One region of the Ideonella margarita genome, then DNA from elsewhere that is predicted to be linked to it. Evidence: predicted binding sites of a transcription regulator. Region 1 holds the regulator's gene; the other holds the start of a gene.
What was found. The regulator LexA, encoded in region 1, represses DNA repair genes until DNA is damaged. The targets are predictions, from matches to a motif close to ACTGTATNNNNATACAGT.
Positions count from the first base shown of each region.

Region 1 (14,747 bases):
CCTGCCTTCAGAGCGCTTGCTGGTAGACCGACGTGGTCTCTGCGCGGTCGGTCGGGCGGCGCAGGCGACCCAGCAAGGTCCAGCCTTCCGGCGTCGCTGGTGGGCTCAGGCTCTTTCCTTGCAGCAACAGCCAAGGGCAGCCATCCAGCTTGGTCTGTGCGTCCGCGCGCAGGCGCACGTCGTAGTCACCAAACACCTCCAAGGCAGCCACTTGCGGCCGCGACTGGCCGGGTGCGCGCACGCAACTGCCGGCCGGCACCAAACGCGTGAGCTGGGCCACCAAAGGCCGCGGGCTGCGTGCGTAATCCAGCACCGGCAGCAGCAAGGTCATCGTCAACAGCCATGACAACGCCACGCCGCTGGCGGGCAGCACCATCGACTTCCACAAAGGGTGGCGGTGGCGCGAGGTGCGCCAGCGCACCAGCCACATCCAGGCCACGGTTGCAGCAGCGGCCAAGATTAGCGCGAGCAGCGAAAACGACGGTTGAAACCCCGGCGCCAGGCGCTGGATGTTGGCCAGCGGCTTGGCAGGCACCTGCCAGTGCATCGAGGCGTAGATGATCCAGATGGCCAGGCTGGACACGCTGAAGAAAAATACCGAGAACCAGTCGACTGCGGCGCTGGCGCTGCGTTGCAGCGTGGGCAGGGCGAAGGCTGCCAGCACCGCGAGTGCTGGCGTGGCCAGCATCAGGGCGCGGTCAGAGCCGCCCATGATGATCGAGGCGAGCAGGGCGATCGCCGCCATCGTGGCGGGCACGGCGATATGGCGCCGGCCCCAATGGCGACGCCAGCGCCACAGCGTCCACATGGCCAGGGGCCAGGTGGGCCAGGTGAACCACAGCAGCAGTCGGAGCTGGCCAAACACATCGTCTGCGTGGGCTTGCAGATCGACACGCCAGTGCCAGGCTTGGGTCAGCGTGCTGAGCAGGGCGGCCAGGCCGGTGGCGGCCATCAACCACGGCAGCATCTGCCGCACGCCGGCAAAGCTCGACCTGGCGGTGATCACCATGGCGCACACGCCGAGCGCAAGCGCCAGGCTGGGCGCGCCACTCGCTGCCAGGCCGATGATCGCCGCCAGCATGGCGATGCGCGCGGCCCAGGCGCGGTGCGGAGCTGCAGCCAGCCCCCACATCAACAGGCTCACTTCGCTGAGCTGCACCAGCTCCGGCGTTGTTTCGTGGCCCAGTTGCAGCAGGCCCAGTGTTGCGATGGTGGCCAGCAGGGCGCCATCCGCCAGTGCGCGGGCGTAGTCAACGGGGTCCGCTTCGCCGCCAAAGGCAAAGGCGACGGGCTGCGCAGCTTCAGTGCGAGCCAGGTGAAAGGTGGCATACCAGACCAGGGCCAGCGTCAGGATCAGCAGGGCGCCGAAAGGCAGGCGGGCTGCCAGTGCAGGGTCGATGAAGGAGCCGAACAACTGGATGGCCAAAGCGCCGAGCCAGTGCGGCAGCAGCGCGCTGTCGACCCCCACCCCACCGAGAGCCGGGGCCAACCACGGCGTGCGGCCTTCGGCGATCGCCTGCATGGTGGCGAAGGCGGTGAGGTCGGCATTGCGCCAGGGGTCGCGGCCGAAGAGACCGGGCAACACATAGGCAGCGCAGAACAGCAGCAGGGCCAGGCGAGGCAGTCGCCCGGCGGCGCGTTGGGTGACGAGGGCGGGGGTAGGCTGGTTCACGTCAGGATGATGCCAAAGACAGGCGTGACTTCCTTGCCGCGCAGAGGTGAGCGGGCAATAAAAAAGGCAGCCGGATGGCTGCCTTCTGCGGAGTACGGGAGGACCGGCGAACGCCCGTGAGGGCAGCCGGCACCGCCATTACTTCTTGATGCCGACGCGCGCAAACTTGTTGCGGAACTTTTCGACGCGGCCACCCAGGGTGTCCACGCTCTTTTGTTGGCCGGTGTAGAACGGGTGCGACTCGCTGGAGGTTTCCAGCTTGAACAGCGGCAGCTCGCGGCCTTCCAGCGTGATGGTTTCACGGGTCGGGGCGCACGAACGCGTCACGAACTGGAAACCGTTGGACTGGTCCACGAACACAACGTCGCGGTAGTTCGGGTGGATGCCTTCTTTCATGGCTTTCTTTGGCGCTGAGCGCCTTCCTTCATCGCTGAATGAGCCAGTAGCCACGCCGGCCCCATGCACAGCGCACTTTCCGACAGCGGAAAAACGTGGATTATAGCGCAGCGAACTGCGCCGGTGCCCATGAATTGTTCATGGGCGGTGCCTGCCTTGCTCAACCACCCCGACGCATCATGTCGAAGAAGTCGTGGTTGTTCTTGGAGGACTTCATCTTGTCGAGGATGAACTCCATCGCCTCGATCTCGTCCATCGGGTAGAGCAGCTTGCGAAGGATCCAGGCCTTCTGCAGGATTTCCGGCTTCAGCAGCAACTCTTCACGGCGCGTGCCGGAGCGGTTGATCTGGATGGACGGATACACGCGCTTCTCGGCCATGCGGCGATCCAGGTGGATTTCGCAATTGCCGGTGCCCTTGAATTCCTCGTAGATGACTTCGTCCATCTTCGAGCCGGTGTCGATCAGGGCCGTGCCGATGATGGTCAGCGAGCCGCCTTCCTCGACATTGCGTGCAGCACCGAAGAAGCGCTTCGGGCGCTGCAGGGCGTTGGCGTCAACGCCACCCGTCAGCACCTTGCCGGACGACGGCAGCACGTTGTTGTAGGCGCGGGCCAGACGGGTGATCGAGTCCAGCAGGATGACCACGTCCTTCTTCAGCTCGACCAGACGCTTGGCACGTTCGATGACCATTTCGGCCACCTGCACGTGACGGGCCGCCGGCTCGTCGAAGGTGGAGGAAATGACTTCGCCGCGAACCGTTCGGACCATCTCGGTCACTTCTTCCGGGCGCTCGTCGACCAGCAGCACGATGAGGTGCACGTCCGGGTGATTGGCCACCAGCGCATGCGCCAGCTTCTGCATCATCACGGTCTTGCCGGTCTTCGGCTGTGCCACCAGCAGGGCGCGCTGGCCCTTGCCGATCGGTGCGATCAGGTCAATGATCCGGCCGGTGATGTTGTCTTCGCTGCGCAGACCATCACGCTCGAGCTTGAACGCTTCCTTCGGGAAGAGCGGCGTCAAGTTCTCGAACATGATCTTGTGCTTGCTCTCCTCGGGCGACAGGCCGTTCACGCGGTCAACCTTGACCAGCGCGAAGTAGCGTTCACCGTCCTTGGGCACCCGTACTTCACCTTCGATCATGTCGCCGGTGTGCAGGTTGAAGCGGCGGATCTGGCTCGGCGACAGGTAGATGTCGTCGGTCGACGCCATGTAGCTGCTGTCGATCGAGCGCAGGAAACCGAAGCCGTCTGGCAGCACTTCAAGCACGCCGTCGCCGAACACTTGTTCGCCGGCCTTGGCGCGCTTTTTCATGATCGCGAACATCAGCTCCTGCTTGCGCAGGCGAGCGACGTTGTCGATTTCCAGCTCTTCGCCCATGCGAATGAGCTCGGAGACATGAAGCGCTTTCAGTTCTGAAAGATGCATCTGATCACCCTCGGGTGTCGGGTACGGCGAAGGCCGGACCTGGCGTCACAGACCGTCTGCAGGCTGGAGTGCCGAGACAGTGTGGAACAACAAACTTGTTGGTGGGAGCTGGGGGCCGTGAACTTCACGCGCCGGGGATCCGGGAGGATCCGGGCGTGAGGGGCCTGTCGCCTTGGGTGTAGCAGCGGTTGAGGCGTGTCGCCACGCACTCAACCGGTACAACGAGGCAGATTATAGATGAGCGTCGATGAATTGGGTCAGCTGGGCCTTGTTGAGGGCGCCAACCTTGGTGGCGGCCAGCTGGCCACCCTTGAACAGCATCAGCGTCGGGATGCCACGGATGCCGAACTTGGCCGGCACGTCGCGGTTCTCGTCGACGTTCATCTTGGCGATCTGCAGGCGCTCGCCGTATTCCTTGGCTGTGTCGTCCAGGATCGGGGCGATCATCTTGCAAGGGCCGCACCACTCCGCCCAGTAATCGACCAGCACGGGCTTGTCGGATTGCAGGACGTCCGCTTCGAACGACGCGTCGGAAATGTGCTTGATCAGTTCGCTGCTCATGAAAATTCCTAAGGGGGGTGACCGTATCGGTCCAGCGCAGCCGCCTCCAGAAGGCCCCGCCAGCACGTTGCTGGAGACGCCGGAGTCGGTGTGAACTCAATTTTGACACAAAGCCGTTCGCTGCGTGGCTGGCCGGAATTGCATCTGGATTGGCATGTTCTTCCCGAAATCGAGACCCGGTCGGCTGCGCTTCAATCGCTTGTCCGCATCTGTTGTCCACTTCGCGCGCTCCCCATGGTCAGTCTCACCACCCCGATGCCACTGGATGGCAATGCACCGGCTGCAAAGCCGGCAGGGGCCGTGCGCATGTTCGGCCGCTATCAATTGATGCGTTTGCTGGGCAAGAGCGATCACACGATGGCCTGGCTGGTGATGAACACCCAGGACCAGCAGGAATACATGCTGACGATGCCGCGCAAGGCGCCGCAGGCCGAAGCCCTGCAGGCCTGGCAGTTGTCGGTCAAGCGTGCGGGTCGACTCAACCACCCGTGTCTGGCCCGGGTGGCTGACATCGGCGAGCATGAGCGCTGGCCCTATGTGGCCTACGACCGCGGCACTTTCGTGACCTGGGCAGAAAGGTTTTCCCGTCAGGGTGTACCGGGCGCTGATGTGGCGTTATGGGCGGCCCAGGCGGCCCAAGGCCTGGCCTTCGTGCATGAAGCCGGCCTGGCGCACCACGACCTGCAGCCCTGGATGCTGCTGGTGGATGAAGATCAGAAGGTGGCCGTCATGGGGCTGGAGGTCGCCGGGCGCCGCCTGCTGGCCAGCCGCGACGGTGCCATGGATGAATTGCGGGCGGTGCGCGACGCCGCCGAGATCGACGTGCTGGCCCTGGGCCTGGTGATGCACCACGGCCTGGTGGGGCAGCCTGCGCTGGATGAGGCTGATGTGAGCAAGGTGGTGGCGCGCATGCCGCCACAAGGGCAAGACATCGTTCGACTGCCCTGGACCGTGCCACGCCCGATCCCTGAACCCTTGCGGGCCATCGTCAACCGGGCCAGTGACCACCAGCAGCGGCAGCGTTACCGCAACGCCCGCACCCTGCAGCGCGCGCTGGAAGGCTGGCTCAAGACCTGTGAAGCGCAAAGTGGCGGCCCGCTCGCCCTGTTGCTGGACCGCCTGCGCTCGGTGGGCGTGCTGCCCGCCCAGCTCGGTGGTGCCGATCGGGCGGCCCGTCTGGCGCTGATGGAACGCTGCCGCACGTCCGAGCTGGCTGAAGTGGTGCTGGGTGACCTGGCCTTGACCTTTGAGTTGTTGCGCATGGTCAACACGGCGCAGGTGCACGGCGACCAGGTGGCCAGCACCGACGGGCCTGTGCTGATGCTGCGTCGGGCGATCGCCATGCTGGGTGTGGACGGTGTGCGGCGCGCGGCGCTGTCACTGCGCCCCTGGCCCGGCCCGATGAATGAGGCCGCTGCGGTCGAAATGGAAACCCTGATCCGCCGAGTTCAGCGTGCCGCGCGCATCGCCGTGCGTCTGGCCCCGGCGGGATACGACGGCGAGGTGATCTCCCTGGTCACCATGCTGCAGAACCTGGGGCGGCTGGTGGTGCAGTACCACTTCCCGGAAGAATCGGCACAGATCCGGCGACTGATGATGCCTGCTGAAAGCCTGCAGGCCGGCACGGCTGACGACCCCGGCATGAGCGCCGAAGCGGCTTCTTTTGCAGTGCTGGGTGTGGACGTCGAAGTGTTGGGTCTGGCGGTGGCGCAGCACTGGGGTCTGGACGACAGCGTGCAGCACCTGATCCGCCGCATTCCGCCTGATTCGCCCGTGCGCCAGCCCGAAGGCGACAACGACATCCTCCGCGCAACGGCGAGTTGCGCCAACGACCTCGTCGATGCCTTGACCCAACCCGCCCGCCGGGTGCCGGCGGCCTTGAAGAACGTGGCGCAGCGTTATGCGCGCCCCTTGGCCATCAGCCCGCGGGAAATGCAGGAAGCGCTGCAGATCGAATTGCAGTCGGCCTCCAGCCAGACGGTGCAGCAGGCTGCGGGCGTGATGCCGCCCGGGCATGCCGCTGGCGCCACGGGGCGGACTGGAAACTCGGCGCGCGCATCGTGACGGGCGCCGTGCCTGCTGCCTTGCGGCCCGGTGGACAACTCGGGCGCTTCGAGCTGCGACGCCAGATCGGCCAGGGTGCCCAGGCCTCGGTCTGGTTGGCCTGGGACGACATGCTGCAGCGCGAGGTGGCCATCAAGGTCATGCTGCCGGAAGAACAGCTCGACCATGCCCTGCAAGAGGCGCGGGCCATGGGCGCCTTGCGCCATCCCCACATCGTGCCCGTGCACGAAGCGCATGTGGAGCCCGGCCTGGCCTGGCTCGTGATGACCGCCATCGACGGCTGCACGCTGGCCGAACGCCTGCGCGGTGGTGCGTTGCCGGCCCAGCAGGCGGTGCGCCTGTGCAGCGAGGTGCTCTCGGCGCTGGGCTGCGCCCATGCTGCGGGCATCGTGCACCGCGACATCAAACCATCGAACATCCTGCTCGACAGCCAGGGCCATGCCCATGTGGCTGACTTCGGCGTGGCTGCGCGTTCGCAGGCGGGCCATGAAGGCGTGCTGGTGGGCAGCGCGGGCTATATCTCCCCGGAAGCGGCGGCCGGCGCCGCGCCTGAGCCCGCCATGGACCTGTTCGCCGTGGGCCTGCTGCTGGGCGAAATGCTGTGCGGCCAGCCGATGCGCATGGCGGTGTTGCCTGAGCTGGCGATGGCGCGCGCCCGTGAAGTGCCCGTGACCTGGCCCGCCAACTGCGGGCAGGACGTGGACGACCGCCTGCGGCACGTGGTGCTGCGCGCCGTTGCGCACGACCCGGCCCAGCGCTTCGCCAGCGTCAGCGCCTTCGAGGCCGCATTGCAGGCGTGGTGGCAGCCCTTGTCGCAGGCTCAGCTGGAGCTGCCCGGTGATGGCAGCCAGGGGCCGGGGGCCGATACGCTGGCCTTCCTGCTGCGCCGCATGCGCCAGACCGGCGACTTCCCGGCCCTGTCTGATTCAGTCGTGCGCATCCAGCGCATCACGGCGTCCGAGAGCGACAGCGTGCATGTGCTGGCCGCGGAAATCCTGAAGGACGTGGCGCTCACGAACAAGCTGCTGCGCTTGGTGAACACCGCCGGCTTCCTGCACTCGGGCGCGGGTGAGGTGTCGACCGTGTCGCGCGCCGCCGCCTTGATCGGCTTCTCGGGCATCCGCAATCTGGCGATGTCGGTGATGCTGCTGGAGCACATGCGCGACCAGTCGCGGGCCCGGCGCATGAAAGAGCTGTTCCTGCAGGCCCTGCTGACGGCCATGCTCACCGACCAGCTCACACCGCCGTCGGCTGAGCGCGAAACCGCCTTCCTGGCCGGCATGCTGAGCCACCTCGGTCGCCTGCTGGTTGCCTACCTCTTCCCGGATGAAGCACAGGCCATTCGCGAGCGCTCTGACGGCACCGATCTGCGCAGCGAAACACGGGCTGCCGTGCAGGTGCTGGGCCTGAGCCTGGATCAGCTCGGCCAGGGTGTGGCGCGCTCCTGGGGGCTGCCTGACAGCCTGCGACTGGCCATGCACCGACCCGAAGGTGACTGGCCGCGACGCCTGGTGCCGGAAGCCGACGAGCGCCTGCGCTGGCGCGTGAGAGCCGCCGGTGAAATGGTGCAACTGCTGCTCAACCACGAGCCCGTTCACTCCGAGACCGCCCTGCGCCAGTACGTGGCGTCGGTGGCGCCTGCACTCGGCCTGGGCATTGATGCGGTGATCGAGGCCGTGCAACTCACCCGCGTGCAGTTGTCAGGCCTGGCGAGCGATCTGCAGATCGAGCCGTCGCCCCATTCACAGGCGCGCCGGCTGCTGGGCGAAGACCCGGCGGGTGACACCACGATGGTGATGCCACCGCCGCCCGCCCGCATGGCGGATCTGCTGTCGGCCGGGCTGGCCGAAGTGACACAGGCCCTGCTGGCTGACAGCCCCAAGCTCAACGACGTGCTGCGGGCCTTGCTGGAGTCGCTGCTCAGGGCGCTGAAGGCGCAGCGTGTGTTGCTGGCCCTGCGCGATGCCCGCACCGGGCAGCTCGGAGGTCGGCTAGCGATGGGCGAGGGCGCCGAGGCGCTGAGCCGGCGTTGCACGGTGGACGTGACCGCCAAGGTGCCGGCTGACGTGTTTGCCGCCGCCTGCATCAAGGGCCTGGACACGCTCATCACGGACGCCCGCGCGCCTGACTTGCGACCCCGGTTGCCGGCCTGGTACCGCGATCAGGTGCCGGTGTCGTTTGCGCTGTTGCCCTTGATGCTCAAGGCCGCGCCGGTGGGCTTTCTGCTCATCGAATGCGACCACACCCTGCAGCTCGAACATGCCGAGTTGAGCCTGCTGCGTGCACTGCGGAACCAGGCCTTGCTGGCCCTGAAGACAGCGCATTGACGGGCGTCTGAGATACGCTGGCGGCATGAGTGATGAATCTGCCACCTTGCAACCCGCCGGCCCTGTCCCCTCCCTCCGATTGCTTGACCAGCACGACTACCTGCGTCTGCTGCTGGCCCGCGTGGGGGGCACCTCGGCCAACCAGATGCTGATGGTGGCCCTGGGCTGGCAGATGTACGACCTGACCGGCAGCGCCTGGGAGCTGGGCCTGGTGGGGCTGGTGCAGTTCCTGCCCGCCTTGTTGCTGACGCTGCCAGCCGGGCACCTGGTTGACCAACACGACCGCCGGCATCTGTTGTCACTGAGCTTCTGTCTGCAGGCCGTGGTGGCAGGCTTGCTGATGACGGCCAGCGCTGGCCACTGGATCGGCCCGCAGTGGATTCTCTGGCTCTCGGCCTTGCTCGGTGTGGCGCGTGCCATCCAGATGCCGTCGCTGCAGGCGCTCACGCCTTCTCTCGTTCCGGCTGCCTTGCTGCCGCGGGCCGTGGCGGCCAGCAGCTCGACGATGCAGGCCGCCATCGTGGCCGGCCCTGCACTGGGCGGCGTGTTGTATGCCACCGGCCCCTGGCTGCTGACGCGTCTGGGTGGCTTGTCGCAGGGCACTGACGCCGCCCACTGGGGCGCCGCGCTGGTCTACGCCGTGTCGCTGGTTCTGCTGGGGTTCGCCACCGTGGCCGTGCTGGCCATTCGCCATCGCGCCCGGCCCGCGGGCACCGGCGCACCAGGCTGGGACAGCCTGACGGCGGGGGTGCGCTTCATCGCTGGCAATCCGGTGGTCCTGGGCGCCATTTCACTGGACTTGTTTGCGGTGCTGCTGGGCGGGGCCACGGCGCTGTTGCCCATCTTCGCCCGCGACATTCTTCATACCGGCCCTGAAGGCCTGGGCTTGCTGCGATCAGCGCCTGCGCTGGGGGCCGTGGCGGTGGGCGTGGCCCTGGCGCGCCGGCCGATCGAGCGGCATGCAGGCCGATGGCTGCTTGCTGCTGTGGCGGTGTTTGGCCTGGCCACGCTGGGCTTTGGGCTGGCGCGCAGCTTTGGCCTTGCATTCCTGATGCTGGCGGTGTCGGGTGCGGCCGACATGTTCAGCGTGGTGATTCGCCAGTCACTGGTTCAGCTCGAAACACCCGACGACATGCGCGGCCGTGTGGGCGCCGTCAATTCGGTGTTCATTGGCGCCAGCAACCAGCTGGGTGAGTTTGAGTCAGGGGCGACTGCCGCATGGCTCGGGCCGGTCGGCTCGGTGCTGCTGGGCGGTGCGGGCACGCTGGTGGTGGTGGCGGCCTGGGTGAAGTTGTTCCCGGCGCTGGCCACGCGAGATCGGCTGCAGCCGGCCGCCCACAAGGTCGCTTGACCTCGGGCGTCAGGCGGCCTCGGGGTCAGGCGGGCGGCAGCCCCAGGCACTGCCCGTGTTGCCGTTTGCGCTCGGCGGTGTAGGCCCACCACGGCTTGGGCTCGGCGCCCTGCATGAAGTCGATCACCGCCATCAGGGTGTCGAGCACGCACGGGTCTTGTCGCTTGCCGGTGGCTTGCTCCAGCGCGCGGTACAGCTGCCAGGCGTCCTGGCCGATCAGGTGCTGGGGCGTGTGCACACCCAGCTGCCGAAGATCACCGGCCATCGCCGGCCCCACATTGGGCAGTTGCTCCAGCGCTTCACAGGCGCTGGCGCTGGCGGCCTTGGGGCTCTTGATGGCGACGCGCCTGCGTGCTGCCTGGTCAAGCGTCGTCATGGCCGGGCCGTGCTTGAAACTTCAGAACAGCAGGTTCTGACGCACCAGGCCCACGGCGATACCTTCGATCGAAAAATCTTCGATGTCAGGGCTGACGACGATGGGCTGGAAGTCCGGGTTTTCCGGCAGCAGCTCGATGCCGTCGCGACCACGCTGGAAGCGCTTGACGGTCACTTCGTCGTTCAGGCGCGCCACCACGATCTGGCCGTTGCGGGCTTCCGAGGCCTTCTGCACCGCGAGCAGGTCGCCGTCCATGATGCCGACGTCGCGCATGCTCAGGCCCTTGACCCGGAGCAGGTAGTCCGGCTTGCGCTGGAACAGTGAGGCCTCCAGCACGTAGGTCTGCTCCACGTTTTCCTGGGCGAGGATCGGGTTGCCGGCAGCCACGCGGCCGATCAGCGGCAGACTGAGCTGGGCCAGGCTGGCCAACGGCAGGCTGAACTGCTTGCCTCGGGCCTCATTGACCGCGCGTAAAGTACTGGACTGCAGGCGAATGCCCCGGGAGGTTCCGCCCACCAGCTCGATCACGCCCTTGCGGGCCAAAGCCTGAAGATGCTCTTCCGCGGCGTTGGGTGACTTGAACCCCAGCTCGGTGGCGATTTCAGCCCGTGTGGGCGGGGAGCCGGTTCGCTCGATCGTGGTTTGAACCAGATCGAGGATCTGCTGTTGGCGTGCCGTGAGCTTGGGGCTGTCCATCATGGGTGGGCCTGAGGTTGTATCCAGTATCTGTATTTTTATCCAGACTTTCACAAAATGCAAAAGAATTCAGGTCGCATCGTCATCCTCGGCACCGGCGGCACCATCGCCGGCAAGGCGGCGCAGGCAGGCGACAACGTGGGCTACACGGCCGGGCAGCTCACCGTGGCCGATCTGCTTACCAGCGTGCCGGCCTTGAAAGATTGGCCGCTGCAGCTGGAGCAGGTCGCCCAGCTCGACAGCAAGGACATGAGCCACGCTGTCTGGCAACAACTCGCCCAGCGGGTGCAGGCGCATCTGGATGACCCGGAGGTGGCGGGCGTCGTCATCACCCACGGCACCGACACGCTGGAGGAAACGGCCTGGCTGCTGCACCGGGTGTTGATGCCCACCAAGCCGGTCGTGCTGACCGCGGCCATGCGCCCGGCGACCTCACTGCAGCCGGATGGCCCGCAGAACCTGCTCGACGCCGTCACCCTGGCTGCTCAACCGGGCGTGCAGGGTGTGCTGGCGATGCTGGCGGGCGCCGTGTATGACGCTGCCGGTGTGCGCAAGTGGCACCCTTACCGCATCGACGCGTTCAGTGGCGGTGATGACGGCCCGGTGGCGCGCCTGGTGGAAGGGCAGTTGCTGCCGCTTCGTCCGTGGCCGACCGGCATGGCGCTCGGGGTGGACGTGCTTCAAGGTGATGTCGCCCACTGGCCCAAGGTGGCCGTGGTGACCAGCCATGCGGGTCTGGATGCTGAGCTGCTGCAGGCGCAGCTGGCTGCCTGGCAAGCGCTGGGGCTGGCGGGGGTGGTGTTCGAGGGCACCGGCAATGGCACCTTGCATGTGGCCATTGAAAACGCAGCGGCCGCCCTGAAGGCGGCCGGATGCGAGGTCTTGCGCACCAGTCGCTGCCAGGGTGGCAGCGTGGTGGGCGCACCCGCCGGGGCCTTGCCGTCGGCGGGTGAACTCGGCCCGGGCAAGGCGCGGGTCGAGTTGCTGCTGCGCGCGCTTAAACGACGGTCAGCGTGACGTCGATGTTGCCGCGGGTGGCGTTCGAGTACGGGCACACCTCGTGGGCCGTGGCCACCAGGGCTTCCAGCGCGGCGCGGTCCATGCCCGGCACCGAGATCTGCATGGCCACCGAGATACCGAAGGCGCCAGCCTTGCCGGTCATCGGGCCGATGGCCACGTCGCTGGTGATCGACACTTCAGCTGGCAGTGCGATCTTCTGGCGAGCCGACACGGCCTTCATCGCGCCGATGAAGCAGGCCGAGTAGCCGGCAGCGAAGAGCTGTTCCGGGTTGGTGCCGGCGCCGCCAGCGCCGCCCAGTTCACGCGGCGTGCTCAGATCAACCGACAGGTTGCCGTCGCTGGACTTGGCGGTGCCTGCGCGGCCACCGGTGGCGGTGGCGGTGGCGGTGTAGATTGCTTGATCGATGGCCATGGAAAGCTCCTTTGAGGGCAGGGTGATCAGGCCGAAGTGGCCTGGCGAATATGCCCACGCAGCGTTTTCAGACGTTGCGTGAGGACAGAAATTTCATCGAGATCGCACTGCGTGGCGCAGGCGATCGACTTCGGAATGTTGACCGCATCGGCCTGCAATGCGGTGCCTGCGGTCGTCAGCCAGATGCCGACGCGGCGCTCGTCGCCGGCCTGGCGCTCGCGGCGCACCAGCCCTTGCTGCTCAAGCCGCTTGAGCAGGGGCGTGAGGGTGCCGCTGTCCAGCCAGAGGCGCTCGCCGAGGTCAGACACGCCCAGGCCGTCGGTTTCCCACAGGGCCAGCATCACGAGGTACTGGGAATACGTCAGGCCCAGCGGTGCCAGCAGGGGCTTGTACAGCTTGGTCATCGCCAGCGAGGTGGAGTACAGCGCAAAGCACAACTGGTGGTCCAGCGCCAGCCACGAGGCTGTGGGCAGGGTTGCGGTGGTGGCTGAGCGGCGAGGCATGAGCTGAATTATTGCGCGCAATTCAATTGCACACAATTTATATGGTCTTTGAAAGGGCCACCGGGTGGCCCTTTGTGGCGTCAGCCGTTGGCTTCGATCTGTTCGATCTCGGTCGTCAGCTCCAGCCAGCGTTCCTCGTTCATGCTCACTTCAGCAGCGATGTGGTTCAGCCGGCGGCCGGTTTCTGCCATCTGCGGTCCGCTCAGCCCACCTTGCACGATGCTGGCCTCCAGCTCGGCCTTTTCTGCATTCAGCTTGGCCACGCGCTGGTCGATCTGCGCCACCTCGTTGCGCATCGGACGGGTGCGGGCCGAGAGTTGCTGGCGCGCCTGTGACGAAGCCTTGCGGTCTTCGCGCTTGACGATGGGTGCGGCGGGCGCAGCCACAGCCGGCGCCGTGTTTGCAGTTGGCGCCGCTGCCTCGGGCGCAGGGGCCGGAGCCGTCGCCTTGGCACCCTTGCCCGACATCGCGCGCTGGGCCTCGCGGCTGCGCTCCAGCAGCCAGCGCTGGTAGTCGTCGAGGTCGCCGTCAAAGGGCTTCACCACGCCGTCGGCCACCATCCAGAACTCATCGCACACCTCACGCAGCAGGGCGCGGTCATGGCTGACGAGCATCACGGTGCCTTCAAACTCGTTCAGCGCCATCGACAGCGCCTCGCGGGTCTGCAGATCCAGGTGGTTGGTAGGTTCGTCCAGCAGCAGCAGGTTGGGGCGTTGCCACACCAGCGTGCCCAGCACCAGGCGGGCCTTTTCGCCGCCCGACAGCGTGCCGATGGTCTGGTGGACCATGTCACCCACGAAACGGAACTGGCCGAGGAAATCGCGCAGTTCCTGCTCGCGCGCATTGATGCCCAGCGTCTTGGCCATGCGCACCATGTGCTGCAGCGGCGTGTCGTCGGCGTGCAGCACGTCCATTTCCTGCTGCGCGAAGTAGCCGATGGCCAGGCCCTTGCCTTCCACCATCTGACCCGCCAGCGCCGGGTGGGCATGGGCGATCGTCTTGACGACCGTGGACTTGCCCTGGCCGTTGGCACCCAGCACGCCGATGCGCTGGCCAGCCAGTACGGTGCGGTTGATGTCGTGCACGATGGCCTTGTCGCTGCCGTCGGCGTTGCCGCCCACATAGCCGCAGACCACGTCGGTCATCGCCAGCATCGGGTCGGGCAGGTTCAGCGGCTCGCGGAACTCGAAGCTGAAGTCGGCCGCGGTGAGCACCGGGGCCAGCTTCTCCATGCGCTCCAGCGCCTTGACGCGGCTCTGCGCCTGCTTGGCCTTGCTGGCCTTGGCCTTGAAGCGGTCAATGAATTTCTGCAGGTGCGCCACGCGTTCCTGCTGCTTGTTGAACGCTGCCGTCTGCTGCGACATGCGCTCCGCGCGCATCTCTTCGAAGGTCGTGTAGTTGCCGCCGTAGCGCGTCAGCTTCGCTTCTTCTAGGTGGAGCGTGACAGTGGTGATGGCGTCCAGGAATTCGCGGTCGTGGCTGATCATCAGCAAGGTGCCCGCGTAACGCTTGAGCCAGCCTTCCAGCCACACCAGCGCGTCCAGGTCCAAGTGGTTGGTCGGCTCGTCGAGCAGCATCAAATCAGACGGGCACATCAGCGCGCGGGCCAGCTGCAGGCGCATGCGCCAGCCGCCCGAGAAGCTGTTCACCGGCGCGTCGAGCTGGTCGGTCCGGAAGCCCAGGCCCATCAGCAGGGTCTGCGCACGGGCGCGGGCGTCAAAAGCGCCAGCTTCTTCCAGCTGCATGTAGGCGTGGGCCATGGCCTCGCCGTCATCGGCGGCTTCGGCAGCGCGCAGGGCAGCTTCGGCTTCCATCAAAGGCAGGTCGCCCTGCAGCACGAATTCGGTGGCCGGGTCGTCGGTTTCGGGCATGTGCTGGGCCACTTCGCCCATGCGCCAGCGCGCCGGGATTTCGAAGTCGCCGGCATCGGCGCCCAGGCGGCC
Region 1 covers NZ_JBBUTI010000004.1:62,348-77,094, forward strand. Annotated here, with positions in the region: gene AACH00_RS05655 (hypothetical protein) at 8-1,672, opposite strand; gene AACH00_RS05660 (type B 50S ribosomal protein L31) at 1,811-2,068, opposite strand; gene rho (transcription termination factor Rho) at 2,229-3,494, opposite strand; gene trxA (thioredoxin TrxA) at 3,726-4,055, opposite strand; gene AACH00_RS05675 (HDOD domain-containing protein) at 4,290-6,119, shown strand; gene AACH00_RS05680 (protein kinase domain-containing protein) at 6,128-8,446, shown strand; gene AACH00_RS05685 (MFS transporter) at 8,472-9,797, shown strand; gene AACH00_RS05690 (helix-hairpin-helix domain-containing protein) at 9,823-10,173, opposite strand; gene lexA (transcriptional repressor LexA) at 10,195-10,872, opposite strand; gene AACH00_RS05700 (asparaginase) at 10,927-11,886, shown strand; gene AACH00_RS05705 (organic hydroperoxide resistance protein) at 11,867-12,301, opposite strand; gene AACH00_RS05710 (MarR family winged helix-turn-helix transcriptional regulator) at 12,328-12,804, opposite strand; gene AACH00_RS05715 (ABC-F family ATP-binding cassette domain-containing protein) at 12,885-14,747, opposite strand, start outside.

Region 2 (14,747 bases), on a different contig from region 1:
GAGTGCGCTGTGGCAACACTTCGTGGCCGCCTCCAGCAACTCCTGCAACCTGACGCTGGCGGACCGCATCCTGTCAGCACTGGGTCTGTTTGACCTGGCACCGTCGGTGTTCGCGCCGATGGCGTCTTGCGCCGATGCGGCCGTGAACCTGCTGGGCGTGCCCTACGCCTTCTGGAGCCTGGCGTTGTTCGTGCTGTGCGGCGCGGTCACCGCAGCCGTGGCGGTGCGCAAGCAGCGCTGAAGCACATCAAGGCGCCCGCACACCCAGACAGGTGTTCAGCGGGCGCCGGGCAGGCGCCATTTTCGCCGCGGCCCAACCGCGGCGAGCGCCATCAGCCCGCGATGACCCGGGCGACCTTCAGCACACCCTCGACCTTGACGCCCTTGCGTGCCCGCTTGCCCTGGTGAGCGGCAAAGCCCGAGGCCTTGACGTGCTCGTCGCGCTCCTTGCCACCACGGCCGGTGCCCAGCACGCGCACGCTGTCGGCGCAGCTGGCCACCGAGATCAGCGGATCCTTGGCATCGACATCCATCAGCGTCAGGCCACGGCCGCCGTTGCTTTGCAGCTTCAGCTCATTGAGCGGGAACACCAGCATGCGGCCGCCCATCGCCAGGCAAGCGACATGCGTGTGCGCAGGCAGCACCGTCACCGGTGGCAGCAGCTTGTCCTCGGCGTCCAGCGTGAGGAAGCTCTTGCCCGCCTTCTGGCGGCTGGCCAGGTCGGTCATGCGCGCCAGCAGGCCGAAACCGCCGGTATTGGCCAGCAGCAGCAATTGCTCGGCAGGCCCGGCGGCGTAGTGCGCCACGCTGCTGCCCGCTTCCAGGTCGATCAGGCTGGTGATGGGCACGCCATCTCCGCGCCCGCCCGGCAACTGCGACACCGCGATGTTGTAGACCCGGCCGGTGGAGCCGAACACATACAGCGTGTCAACGCTGCGGCAAGAGAAGGTGCCGTAGAGCCCGTCACCCGCCTTGAAGGCCAGGCCGTTGGCATCGACCTCGTGGCCCTTGAGCGCCCGGGCCCAGCCCTTCAGGCTGACCACGACCGTCACCGGCTCATCCACGATGCGCACCTCGGCCACCGCGCGCTTTTCAGCCTGGATCAGCGTGCGGCGCTCGTCGCCATGTTGCTTGGCATCGGCCTCGATTTCCTTGATCAGCGTGCGCTTCAGGGCGGCCGGGCTGCCCAGGATTTCTTCCAGCTTGCCCTGCTCTACCCGCAGCTCGGACAACTCCTGCTCGATCTTGATCGCCTCCAACCTGGCCAGTTGGCGCAAGCGGATTTCGAGGATGTCTTCGGCCTGGCGGTCGCTCAGGCGGAAGCGGTCGATCAGCGCCGGCTTCGGCTCGTCCGCATTGCGGATGATGCGGATGACCTCGTCGATGTTGAGCAGCACCAGCTGCCGACCTTCCAGCACGTGGATGCGGTCGAGCACCTTGTTCAGGCGGTGCTGGGTGCGGCGCTGCACGGTGGTCTGCCGGAAGGCGATCCACTCGTTGAACATCTGGCGCAGGCTCTTCTGCGTCGGGCGGCCATCGCCGCCCACCATCGTCAGGTTGATGGGCGCGCTCGTTTCCAGGCTGGTATGCGCCAGCAGGGTGGTGATGAGGTCTTGCTGCTCGACGCTGCGGCTCTTGGGCTCGAAGACCAGGCGCACGGGCGCGTCCTTGCTCGACTCGTCACGCACGGTGTCGAGCACCGCCAGCACGGCGGCCTTGAGCTGCGTCTGCTCCGAGGTGAGCGCCTTCTTGCCCGACTTCACCTTCGGGTTCGTCAGCTCCTCGATCTCTTCGAGCACCTTCTGCGAGCTGCAACCAGGCGGCAATTCATTCACCACCAGCTGCCACTGGCCGCGCGCCAGCTCTTCGATCTTCCAGCGCGCACGCACCTTCAGGCTGCCGCGACCGGTGCGGTAGGCCTCCTGAATGTCGGTGGCGCTGGAGATGATCTGGCCGCCACCCGGGTAATCGGGGCCCGGCACGAGCTGGTAGAGCTCGTCATCAGTCAGCGCGTCGTTGCGAATGAGGGCGATGGCGGCGGTGGCCACCTCGCGCAGGTTGTGGCTCGGAATTTCCGTGGCCAGGCCCACCGCGATGCCGGAGGCACCGTTCAGCAGGACGAACGGCAGGCGGGCCGGCAGCTGGCGCGGCTCTTCGAACGAGCCGTCGTAGTTGGGGATGAAATCCACCGTGCCTTCGTCGAGCTCATCGAGCAGCAGGCGGGCAATGGGGGCCAGGCGCGCTTCGGTGTACCGCATCGCGGCGGCACCATCACCATCGCGGCTGCCGAAGTTGCCCTGGCCGTCGATCAGCGGGTAGCGCAGCGCGAAGTCCTGGGCCATGCGCACCATGGCGTCATAGGCCGCCGTGTCACCGTGCGGGTGGAACTTGCCCAGCACGTCGCCCACCACGCGGGCGCTCTTGACGGGCTTGGGCGCGCCGCCCGAGCCGCCGAACGACAGGCCCATGCGCTGCATCGAATACAGGATGCGCCGCTGCACCGGCTTGGCCCCGTCGCAGACATCGGGCAGCGCCCGGCCCTTCACCACGCTCAGGGCGTATTCCAGGTAGGCACGCTCGGCGTAATGCGCCAGCGTGATGCGGTTGGGGTCGCTGCCGCCATCGGAGGAAGCGAAAGAAAGAGGCGTCTGTTCCATGGGCATAGGTCAAGGCCGGGGCGCGCGCTCAGCGCAGGGCCACCGGCTGTAGGGGGTCCGAAGGGACCAGGTTCATGTCTTTGGCCTGGCGGTGCTGGCGTTGCTGCAGCAGGGCCCAGTACAGCTCGAGCACGAGATGCACATGGGCCTGGGTTTCGGCGATTGCAGGCACCTTGCCACCGGCGCGGCGCACCTTGCCTTCGCCGGCATTCCAGGCGGCCAGCGCGACATCTACGCCGCCGAGTCGTCGGTCAAGGTCAGCCAGCATCCGAGCGCCGGCCATGATGTTGCTGCGCGGGTCACGCAGGCGCTCATCCACCGGCCGTGCCGTGCGTTCGGCCTTGGTGGCGTAGCGGTCGGCGGTGTCCGGCATGATCTGCATCAGACCCACCGCGCCGCGCGGCGACACCAGGTCGCGTTTGAAGCCTGATTCGACCGCGATGATGGCCTGCAGCAGCTCCAGGTCCACGCCGGTCGCGCGCTCGGCATCACGCAGCCAGGGCTGCACTGCCTTCACCTCCGGAGCGAACTCAAGCCATGTCAGCAGGCTGCTGCGCACCATGGTCTTGCCCGGCACGCGGCCGACCTCATCATGGTTCGCACGCAGGACCGGCGCATAACGGCTGTCCAGCGCCGAAGACGCAAAGTGCGCCATGCCGGCGCCGTCCACATAGCCGAACAGGCGCGGCTGTGCACCGGCCGCGGGTGCGGTCTGGGCATGCCCCGGCGCGCACCACAAGGGCAGCACGCACAGCGCCGCCGTACACACCCCACGCAAGGTACTGCTCAGCATGGGCTCAGACGTCGATCTCGACGGAGTCGCCGTGCAACTCCATGAGGTCGCGACGGGCCTGGGCCTCGCCCTTGCCCATCAGCTTGCTCATCGACTCCACGGTGGCCGCGAAATCCAGATCACCGTAATCGATCTGGAGCAGGCGTCGGGTGTCCGGGTTCAGCGTGGTGTCCCACAACTGCTCGGCACTCATTTCACCCAGGCCCTTGAAGCGGCTGATGCTCCAGGAGTTGTCGCGTGCGCCTTCCTTGCGCAGCTTGTCGAGTGCGGCGTCAAGCTCGCCCTCGTCCAGGGCATACATCTTGGCCGCAGGCTTCTTGCCACGCGCTGCCGCGTCCACCCGGAACAGCGGCGGCTTGGCCACGTACACATGGCCAGTCTCGATCAGCTTCGGGAAGTGGCGGAAGAACAGCGTCAGCAGCAGCACCTGGATGTGCGAGCCGTCAACGTCAGCATCCGACAGGATGCAGACCTTGCCGTAGCGCAGGCCCGACAGATCCGGCTGGTCGTTCGGGCCGTGCGGATCAACGCCGATGGCCACCGAGATGTCATGGATCTCGTTGTTCTTGAAGAGCAGGTCCCGCTCAACTTCCCAGGCATTCAGCACCTTGCCACGCAGCGGCAGGATGGCCTGGGTTTCCTTGTTGCGGCCCATCTTGGCCGAGCCACCGGCGGAGTCACCCTCCACCAGGAAAAGTTCGTTGTGCAGCAGGTCGCGGCTCTCGCAATCGGTGAGCTTGCCGGGCAGCACGGCCACGCCGGAGCCCTTGCGCTTCTCGACCTTCTGGCTGGCCCGCTGGCGGGTTTGGGCCTGCTTGATGACCAGCTCGGCCAGCTTCTTGCCGTGGTCCACATGCTGACTCAGCCACAGCTCAAGTGCCGGCTTGACGAAGGCCGACACCAGGCGCAGCGCATCACGACTATTCAGCCGCTCCTTAGTCTGGCCCTGGAACTGCGGGTCGAGCACCTTGGTAGAGAGCACGAAGCTGGCGCGCGAGAACACGTCTTCCGGCATCAGCTTCACGCCCTTGGGCAGCAGCGAATGCAGATCTATGAAGCCCTTGATGGCGCCGAACAGGCCGTCCTTCAGGCCGGCCTCGTGGGTGCCGCCGGCCACGGTCGGGATCAGGTTCACGTAGCTTTCGCGCAGCAACGTGCCTTCTTCGGTGAAGGCCACGCACCAGGCGGCGCCTTCGCCCTCGGCAAAGGTCTCCTCGTCGCCCTTGCCGGCGTAATGCTCGCCCTCGAACAGCGGAATCATCGGCTCGGCGGGCAGGGACTGCTGGAGGTAGTCGCGCAGGCCGCCCTTGTAGGTCCAGGTCTGAACCTCGTTCGCCTTTTCGTTCGTCAGGGTGACGATCACCCCGGGCATCAGCACGGCCTTGCTGCGCAGCAGGTGCATCAGCTCGCCCTTGGGCAGCTCGACGCTCTCGAAGTACTTGCCGTCCGGCCAGACACGCACGGAGGTGCCGTGCTTGCGCTCACCGCCGGTGGCGGGGCGGATCTGCAGCGGCTCGATCACGTCACCGCCAGAGAACGTCAGCGCCGCGGCCTTGCCCTCCCGCCAGACACTGACCTGCAGCCGAGTTGCCAGCGCGTTCGTCACGCTGACGCCCACGCCGTGCAGGCCGCCCGAGAAGCTGTAAGCGCCGCCCGTGCCCTTGTCGAACTTGCCACCGGCATGCAGCCGCGTGTAGACGATCTCGATGACCGGCACCTGCTCTTCCGGATGGAGGCCGAAGGGAATGCCGCGGCCGTCGTCGTCCACGCTGATCGAGCCGTCGGTGTGCAGCGTCACGGCGATGCGCTTGCCGTGGCCCGCCAGGGCTTCGTCGGCCGCGTTGTCGATGACTTCCTGGATGATGTGCAGCGGGTTGTCGGTGCGGGTGTACATGCCCGGCCGCTGCTTGACGGGCTCGAGGCCCTTCAGGACACGGATGGAGGCTTCGCCATAAACAGGCTCGGCAGCAGAGTTGGAACGGGTAGCCATGGCGCGGGATTGTAGGGAGGGGGCGGAAGGGGCAAGCGCGAAACAAGCCCTTGCGACGGGCGTTTCATGCCTACCGGCCCTGAAACTGTTGTTTTATACAGTCTAGCCGATAGCGCCAGCTCCGACTGCACCAACGCCCATGCTGGTGATGTTCAAACCCGATACAGTCTGTGCCCACATGCAAGCCACCACTCCCGCCCGGACCACGCTGTCCATGACTCAGGTGCTGATCTGCGGCGCCTTCATCGTCACGCTCTCGATGGGCATCCGGCACGGGTTTGGCCTGTGGCTGCAACCGATCACGATGGACCGCGGCTGGACCCGCGAGACCTTCGCCTTCGCGCTGGCCGTTCAGAACATCGCCTGGGGTGTGGCAGGCCCGTTCGCCGGCATGCTGGCCGATCGCTTCGGCGCTTACCGTGTGCTGGTGGTGGGGGCGCTGCTGTATTCGGTCGGGCTGGTGATCATGGCGCTGGCCACCTCGGGGGCGGCGTTCACCGGCGGCACCGGTCTGATTCTGGGCATGGCGCAATCGGGCACCACGTATGCGGTGGTTTACGGCGTCATCGGGCGCAATGTGGCGGCTGACAAGCGCTCGTGGGCCATGGGCGTCGCCGCGGCGGCGGGCTCGTTCGGTCAGTTCCTGATGGTGCCGGTCGAAAACTGGCTGATCGGCCACTGGGGCTGGCAGAACGCGTTGTTCGTGCTCGCCTGCGCCGCCCTGGCCATCATGCCGCTGGCGCTGGGCCTGCGTGAACCGGCCCAGGCCGCGGCCACCGGCCCGCGCCAGAGCATCGGCTCGGCCCTCCGGGAAGCCATGGCCACGCCGAGCTTCCGCTGGCTGATGGCCGGCTACTTCGTGTGCGGCTTCCAGGTGGTGTTCATCGGCGTGCACATGCCGAGCTACCTGAAAGATCATGGCATGAGCCCGGAGGTGGCCACCTACGCGCTGTCGCTGATAGGTCTGTTCAATGTGTTTGGCACCTACACCGCCGGCAGCCTGGGGCAGCGCATGGCCAAGCGCTACATCCTGTCGGCCATTTACCTCGGCCGCGCCATCGCGATCGCCGTGTTCCTGGCCGTGCCGCTGACGCCCACCAGCGTGTATGTGTTTGCGTCGGTAATGGGCTTTTTGTGGCTGTCCACCGTGCCGCCCACCAACGCCATCGTCGCGCAGATCTTCGGCGTGCAATACATGTCGATGCTCGGGGGCATCGTGTTCTTCAGCCACCAGGTCGGCTCGTTCCTGGGCGTCTGGCTGGGTGGGCGCCTGTACGACGCCACGGGCAGCTACGACATCGTCTGGTACATCTCGATTGCCCTTGGCGTGTTTGCGGCGCTGGCCAACATGCCGGTGCGTGAAACGCCGCTGCAGCGCCAGCCGCTGCCGGCCTGATACCAAGCACCGCACTTCCCGAAAAGCCAAGCGCCATGTCCATGCGGCCACACGAAGAGCCCGCTGCCCGTTCGCCAACCCGCCGTCGCACTGTGCGGCGCGCGGTGTTGAAGTCCGCGGCCTGGCTCGCCACCGGCACGGCGCTAGCCCTCGTTTTTCTGGCCTACCAGAGCCCGCACGTGGCGGTGGATCTGGCCAACCGCGTCTGGAGTTGTTTCTGAATGAATGCCCACGGTGATGGCACCCCGTCCGACTGGATCACCCGTTGGACACCCCGGCTGGACACCGCGACCGACGCGCCCCGTACCGCACTGGATCTGGCCTGCGGCCGTGGCCGCCACAGCCGCTGGCTGCAGCAGGCGGGCTGGCAGGTCACCGCGCTGGACCGCGACGCCGAGGCCCTGAGCCACCTGCCCACCGAGTGCGAGCAGCTTTGCGCCGACATCGAAGGCGGGCCCTGGCCGCTGGAAGGCCGGCAGTTCGGGCTGGTGGTGGTCACCAACTACCTTTGGCGCCCCTTGTGGCCGCAGTTGATGAGTGCCGTCGCGCCCGGTGGCTGGCTGCTGTATGAAACCTTCAGCGCCGGCAATGCCAGCGTCGGCCGCCCTGCCCGCCCCGACTTTCTGCTGGAGCCGGGTGAATTGCTGACCCGCTGTGCGGCTTGGCAGGTGCTGGGCTACGAGTGCGGTTACCTCGATGCACCGGCCCGTTTCGTCCAGCGCATCGCGGCACGCCGGCCCCTGGAAAGTCTCTCGCCTGAAAGCGCCGCGCCTGTGCGCAACGCCCTGCCGGAATGGCCCTCCGGCCGTGGCTAAAATCAGGCATCTTCAAGGAACCCTGATGAAACCGATTGTTGGCAGCATCGTGGCGCTCGTGACGCCCATGCACGAAGACGGCAGCGTTGATTACGAAACGCTCAAGGCCCTGATTGACTGGCACATCGCCGAAGGCACCGACACCATCTGCGTCGTCGGCACCACGGGTGAGTCGGCCACGGTGAACGTCGAAGAGCACTGCGAGATCATCCGCGTGGCCGTGGCCCATGCCGCTGGCCGCGTGCCCATCATGGCCGGCGCTGGTGCCAACAGCACCGCCGAAGCCATCGAGCTCTCGAAGTTCGCCAAGCGGGTGGGCGCTGACTGCACGCTGCAGGTGGTTCCGTACTACAACAAGCCGTCGCAGGAAGGCATGTACCAGCACTTCAAGGCGATTGCCGAAGCGGTGGACATTCCCGTCATGCTCTACAACGTGCCCGGCCGCACCGTGGCCGATATGCAGCACGAGACGGTCATCCGACTGGCCAGCGTGCCCGGCATCTTCGGCATCAAGGAAGCAACCGGCAACATCGAGCGTGCGGCCTGGCTGATCAAGCATGCACCCAAGGGCTTCTCGGTGTTTTCGGGTGATGACGGCACCGCTGTCACCCTGATGCTGCTGGGCGGCCACGGCAACGTGAGCGTCACTGCCAACATCGCGCCACGCCGCATGAGCGAGCTGTGCAAGGCCGCCATGGCCGGCGATGTGAAGACCGCCCGCGACATCCACTTCGGCCTGCTGCCGCTGCACCGCCACCTTTTCTGCGAGAACAGCCCGGCTCCGGCCAAGTGGGCGCTCTCGCAGATGGGCCGCTGCAACAACGTGCTGCGGTTGCCCCTGACGCGTCTGAGCGAATCCGGCCAGGCTCTGGTCGGCGGCGCTTTACGCGACTGTGGTCTGATCTGATCTTCTCACCACCCACGGGTGTGCGGTTACCATCGCGCACCCTATGGAGATGCACCAAGTGAAAGCTGTTTTCGCGTCCACGCCCGTTCGTGGCGCCATTCTGGCCCTCAGCCTCGCGCTGGGCGGCTGCTCCACCCTGGAAAGCGCCCTTGGTGGCGACAACAAGATTGACTACCGCAACGGCGGCGCGCGCAAGACCAATGCGCTGGAAGTGCCGCCCGACCTGACGCCGCTGGCGCGCGACGGCCGTTATGGCCCGCAAGCCGGCACCATCAGCGCCTCCACGCTGAACCAGCCGCGCTCTGGCCCGGCCGTGGCCGCCGCACCGACCGTGGCCTTGCAGCAGCTGCAGGACATGCGCATCGAGCGCCAGGGCACCCAGCGCTGGCTGGTCAGCCAGAGCACGCCGGAAGCGCTGTGGCCCAAGGTGCGTGAGTTCTGGCTGGACGCCGGCTTCACGTTCGCCGTCGACAACGCCGCCGCTGGCGTGCTGGAAACCGACTGGGCGGAAAACCGCGCCAAGCTGCCGAACGACCTGATCCGCAACACCCTGGGCAAGCTGGTCGACGGCCTGTACTCCACCGGCACGCGCGACAAGTACCGCATCCGAATCGAGCGCGCTGGCAAGGGCACCGAGATCTTCATCGCGCACCGCGGCCTCGAAGAGGTCTACGTGGGCAAGGACCGCGACAGCACCACCACCTGGGCTGCAGCGCCGTCTGATCCTGCGCTCGAATCGGAAATGCTTACCCGCCTGATGATCAGCCTGGGCGCACCGAAGGAAGCAGCAGCCAAGGCCGTGAGCAGCGCAACCGCGACCCCTGCCACCGGCGCAGCAGCCAACGCCAAGGCGCGTGTGGTGGCCGGCGAAGCTGCAGCCACGCTGCAAGTGGACGACAACGCAGAGCGCGCATGGCGTCGCGTGGGCCTGGCCATGGACCGCAGCGGCTTCACGGTGGAAGACCGTGACCGCGCCGCCGGCACCTACGCCGTTCGCTACGTTGATGCCAAGGAAGCCGCCAAGGAAGCCAGCTTCTTCGGCAAGCTGTTTGGCGCCCGTGACCCGGCCGCTGACGCCCTGAGCCGCCACCGCATCGTGGTGAAGGCCGACGGCAACTTCACCCGCGTGCAAGTGCTGACGATGACGGGCGAGCCTGATAACGGCGCCAATGCCCAGCGCATCGTGACACTGCTGGCAGAAGAGCTGAAATACTGATCCTGCGCAGCCAACGCATAAAACAAAAGCCACCTTCGGGTGGCTTTTTTCTTGGCAGCGTCAGCGGCAATGCAGGCATCCAATGCAACTCAACGGATGCGAATGGCTTGGAAATAACTGCGGCAGGCGTTGGCCATGAAGCGTGACGCCCAAAAGCAAAAAGCCACCCGAAGGTGGCTTTTTGTTGCTGACTCGCTTGCGCGAGCCGCTACTTACTTCGAAGCAGCGGAAGCAGCGGCGTCAACCACGGCCGAAGCGGCAGCGGTCACAGCCGAAGCGGCTTCGGCGGTAGCCGAGGCAGCCGAAGCAGCAGCTTCAACAGCAGGAGCAGCAGCGGAAGCAGCGGCAGCAGCAGCTTCTTCCTTCTTGCCGCAAGCAGACAGAGCAGCAGCAGCAACCAGGGCGGCCAGCAGGAAAGACTTGTTCATGGGTATCCTCGAAACTAAAGGGTCGAACAAAATTACCGGTAATTCTGGAAGCACGCTGTTCGTGCGCGCCTCCTCCTCGAGTAAGACCAGGAAAGCTCGAGTCCATCCTGTGCCTAGCCAAACATTATATACGATCTAGGTGACTTCCCTAGAGACCGAGCACGCTCACGGAAAACGTGTCAGATGACCGTTGCAAGATGGCAGCAATCTGTTCTCTTGCGTGATGGACATCTTGTTTGTCGGCGGTGATTCGGGCACGCGGGTGCACCACATCCAGCACCTTCAACAGGCAGGCCCGGTCCGCCAGCATGGCGCGCGGCAAATCGGCGCCCGCGGTTTCGTCGGGGCGCTTGCAACTCAGCACGTGGCCGAAGGTCTGGCGCCACCGCACCCACCTGGGGCTGCTGCGCCGCAGCGGCTCGAAGTCATGGCTGATGCAGTGGAGATGCACACCCGGGCGGCGCGCCCAACGGGTGAGCGCCTCCAGCACTTCGCTGTCGTCCAGCGGCCACTGATCAAAGTCGGGGGCGATCCACCACATCTCGCGGCAGCCCTGCGCGCACGCGGCGAGCACGAACGCGCGCATGGCGGCCTGCACCTCCGGCCAGCCTTCGAGGCGCCCTTCGGGCGGCCAGGAAGGCAAGGCTTGCGGCTGATCAGGCGTCGCTGCGGAGCCAACCATCGCAGGCCCAGTCGTTGAGCAGCTCGCGGGCACCAACGCTGAATTGCCCCAACGACTTGGCCGACAGCATGCGCTCGTCGGCCAGCTGACGCAGCAGGCGGGCATCCTTGCCGCCAGCGCGGAAGGACTCGCCATTGATGAAGACATGATGATCGTCGTACATCATGCGGCTGCGGTCATCGAGGCGCACACCGGCACCGTCCGGCAACACATCACCGCCCTCGAACCACACCGTGGCCTTGGGCTCGGTCAGCGATTCGCCCAGCGCGCAGGCCAGGCTGCGGGCGTCGTTCAGAGCGTCGATCACGGCCTTGGCCGCGAAGGTCTGCATTGCCTCGGGAATGCGGCCCGGCGTGGCCGTGGCGCTGCCGGCCGGGTCGCGGTAATGCGGCTCGGTGGGGTCGGTTTCCAGCGCGTCGATCATGCGTTGCAGCACGCCACGGGCCATGTCAGTGGGCGTGGGCGTGCGGAAGCCGATGGAGCAGGTCATGCAATCACCGCCCACTGCAACGCCGTCGTGGCCCCAGCGTGGCGGCACGTACAGCATGTCGCCTGGCTCCAGCACCCATTCTTCGGTCGGCTCGAAATTGGCCAGGATGCGCACAGGCAGGCCCTCGACGAGGGTGTCGTCCTTCACCGGCCCGCAGCGCCAGCGGCGCGTGCCACTGACCTGCAGCAGAAACACGTCATACGAATCGATGTGCGCGCCAACGCCACCGCCATCGCTGGCGTAGCTGATCATCAGGTCGTCCAGACGCGCCTCGGGCACGAAGCGGAAGCGGCTCAGCAGCTCGTGGGCAGCCGGCACATGCAGGTCCAGGCCTTGCACCAGCAGCGTCCAGCCGGCCTGCTTGGCCGACGGAATCTGGCGGCGGGTGAACGGGCCGTGCTTCAGGCGCCAGTCATTGGCGCCCTGCACCACCAGGCGGGATTCCACCTCATCGCGGCCAGCCAGCTCGAACAGGGCCGATCGATCGATCGGGGGCACCACGCCCGGCACAGCCTGCCGAATGACGACAGGCTTTTTTTGCCAGTAACGGCGCATGAATTGCTCGGGGGACAGGCCACCCAGCAGGGGCGTTTTCAGGGAAGGATCCATGCTCATGCGGCGGATTGTCGCCGGGCTTGTGCGATCATTTCATGATGGATATCACTTCACCCTGCGTGGTGACGCTGATCTGGACACTTTCGGATGCCCAGGGTCAGCTGATCGACGAACTCAAAGAACCGGTCGAATTCTTTTTCGGCGGTGGCGATCTGCTGCCCAAAGTGGAAGAGGCGCTGGCTGGCCAAAGCGCCGGCTTCGAGGCGCATTTGCACCTGGAGCCCGAAAACGCCTTCGGCGATTACGACGCAGACCTGCTCTGCTATGAATCGCGTGAGCTGTTCCCCGATGGCGTAGAGCCGGGCATGCAGTTTGAAGGCCTGCCCGACGGCGCCGCAACGCCCGACATGCCCGAAGACGCGCTCTACACCGTCACCGAGGTGTACCCGGAGCATGTGGTGCTCGACGGCAACCACCCGCTGGCCGGCATTGCACTGCGCATTGCGCTGAAGGTGCTGGAAGTCCGCGAGGCCACCGAGGCCGAAGTGGGCGCCGGCAGCGTCGGCGAGAACCCGCTGATGGTGCTGCAGGGCACGCCGCCCGGTGAGCCACTGCACTGATTCCGCTGAACGGCACCCCGGTGCCGCCACCACAACGCCCGCCGCCAGCGGGCGTTTTTCATTCAGCCCTTGCCGGTTGAGCCGAAGCCGCCCAGGCCGCGCTCGGAGGCGGCGAAGTCTTCCACCCGGCGGAAGCTGGCCTGCACCACCGGCACGATGATCATCTGGGCGATGCGCTCCATCGGCGCGATGGTGAACGCGGCGCTGCCGCGGTTCCAGCAGCTCACCATCAGCTGGCCCTGGTAGTCCGAGTCGATCAAGCCGACGAGATTGCCCAGCACGATGCCGTGCTTGTGGCCCAGGCCTGAGCGCGGCAGGATCATCGCGGCCAGGCCGGCATCACCGATGTGGATGGCCAGGCCCGTGGGCACCAGCACCGTCTGGCCCGGCGCCAGCTCCAGCGGCTCGTCCAGGCAGGCGCGCAAATCCAGGCCGGCGCTGCCGGGCGTGGCGTAGGCGGGCAGCTGGTCGGCCATGCGGGCGTCCAGCACTTTCACGTCAATCGTCGTCATCTCGAAATTCCTGCGTAGGCTCAGGGCGCCAGGCGGCGCGCCAGCTCGGCCACCAGGGCGCGAGCAAGGGTCAGTTTGTGGGCTTGTGGCAGCTCGGTGTGCCCCTGGTCATCCACCAGCATCAAGGCATTGGTGTCTTGCCCGAAGGTGGCCGGGCCGATGTTGGCCACCAGCAGCGGCACGTTCTTGCGCAGGCGCTTGGCCGTGGCGTGGCGCAGCAGGTCGTGGCTCTCGGCGGCAAAACCCACGCAATACGGCCGGTCGGGCAAGGCTGCCACCGCGGCCAGGATGTCCGGGTTCTCGACCAGAGCGAGGCTCGGCACCTGCCCGGTCCCGTCCTTCTTGATCTTTTCATCGGCCAGCTCGGCCGGGCGCCAATCGGCCACCGCCGCCGTGGCAATGAACACATCGTGCACGGTGGCCAGCGGCAGCACGGCGGCATGCATCTGCCGCGCGCTCTGCACATTGATGCGGTGCACATGACGCGGCGTCGGCAGATGCACCGGGCCGGCCACCAGCGTCACTTCGGCACCGGCTTCCTGGGCAGCGCGGGCAATCGCAAAGCCCATCTTGCCGCTGGAGTGGTTGGTGATGCCACGCACCGGATCAATGGCTTCGAAGGTCGGGCCGGCGGTGATCAACACGCGGCGGCCGCGCAGGCGCTTCGGCTGGAAGAAGCCGATGAGCTCATCACGCAGCTCGGCAGGCTCCAGCATGCGGCCGTCGCCGGTTTCACCGCAGGCCTGATCGCCCTGGGCCGGGCCGAGCACCGTCGTGCCGTCTTGACGCAGCTGCGCCACGTTGCGCTGGGTGGCCGGGTGGGCCCACATCTCGCGGTTCATGGCGGGCGCCACCAGCAGCGGCACCGTGTCGAAGGGACGCGCCAGGCAGGTCAGCGACAGCAGCTCATCAGCGCGACCCTGGGCCAGCTTGGCCATGAAGTCAGCGCTGGCGGGGGCGATGAGGATGGCGTCCGCCTCGCGGGAGACGTTGATGTGCGCCATGTTGTTCGGCGCACGCGCGTCCCACTGGCTGGTCCACACCGGCCGGCCCGACAGCGCCTGCAGGGTCACCGGCGTGATGAAAGCCTCGGCGGCCTCGGTCATCACCACCTGCACCGTGGCCCCCGCCTTGACCAGCTCGCGCACCAGATCGGCGGCCTTGTAGCAGGCGATACCGCCCGACAAGCCCAGCACGATGTGACGGCCCGACAGTTCCAGTTCAGTCATCAGTTTTGCCTTGTTGCTTGGCCGCCGATCAGGGCAGCACTGCCCTGATCGGGCTCACTGCATCTGGGCGCCGTGGCACTTCTTGAACTTCTTGCCACTGCCGCACGGGCAGGGGTCGTTGCGACCGGGCAGCTCGCCCACGCGGCGCTGCGGTGGCTTCGGTGCGTGGTCCAGCCAGTACAGGCGCATGTCCTGGGCGGCGTAGAGCGCTTCGTGGATCAGCTCTTCGCGCGTCAGCTCTTCGCCGTCGTACAGCTCGTCGAACACTTCCTTCAACTCGGCCGGCTCCATCGTCAGCGAGACGACGCGCAGCATGCACTCGTCGAACAGCTGGCCTTCTTCCGTTTCCAGGTCGGCGTCCGGCCAATCGTTCGGGAAGTCGTGGGTGGCGTCCATGAAGCCGATGGCCCAGACCTCGCCGGTCTGCTCCAGCAGGTGCAGCTCGTCTTCCTTGATG
Region 2 covers NZ_JBBUTI010000007.1:43,166-57,912, reverse strand. Annotated here, with positions in the region: gene AACH00_RS11305 (disulfide bond formation protein B) at 1-241, shown strand, start outside; gene parC (DNA topoisomerase IV subunit A) at 333-2,657, opposite strand; gene AACH00_RS11295 (lytic transglycosylase domain-containing protein) at 2,686-3,450, opposite strand; gene AACH00_RS11290 (DNA topoisomerase IV subunit B) at 3,455-5,440, opposite strand; gene AACH00_RS11285 (MFS transporter) at 5,619-6,836, shown strand; gene AACH00_RS11280 (hypothetical protein) at 6,872-7,057, shown strand; gene AACH00_RS11275 (class I SAM-dependent methyltransferase) at 7,058-7,651, shown strand; gene dapA (4-hydroxy-tetrahydrodipicolinate synthase) at 7,677-8,558, shown strand; gene bamC (outer membrane protein assembly factor BamC) at 8,617-9,774, shown strand; gene AACH00_RS11260 (hypothetical protein) at 9,987-10,202, opposite strand; gene AACH00_RS11255 (DUF7931 domain-containing protein) at 10,351-10,788, opposite strand; gene AACH00_RS11250 (JmjC domain-containing protein) at 10,859-11,989, opposite strand; gene AACH00_RS11245 (FKBP-type peptidyl-prolyl cis-trans isomerase) at 12,028-12,549, shown strand; gene dut (dUTP diphosphatase) at 12,612-13,061, opposite strand; gene coaBC (bifunctional phosphopantothenoylcysteine decarboxylase/phosphopantothenate--cysteine ligase CoaBC) at 13,082-14,290, opposite strand; gene AACH00_RS11230 (UPF0149 family protein) at 14,345-14,747, opposite strand, start outside.
Region 2: AACH00_RS11290 (DNA topoisomerase IV subunit B) is a predicted target of LexA. The motif match lies at 5,525-5,542, and genes of this name have one in related genera.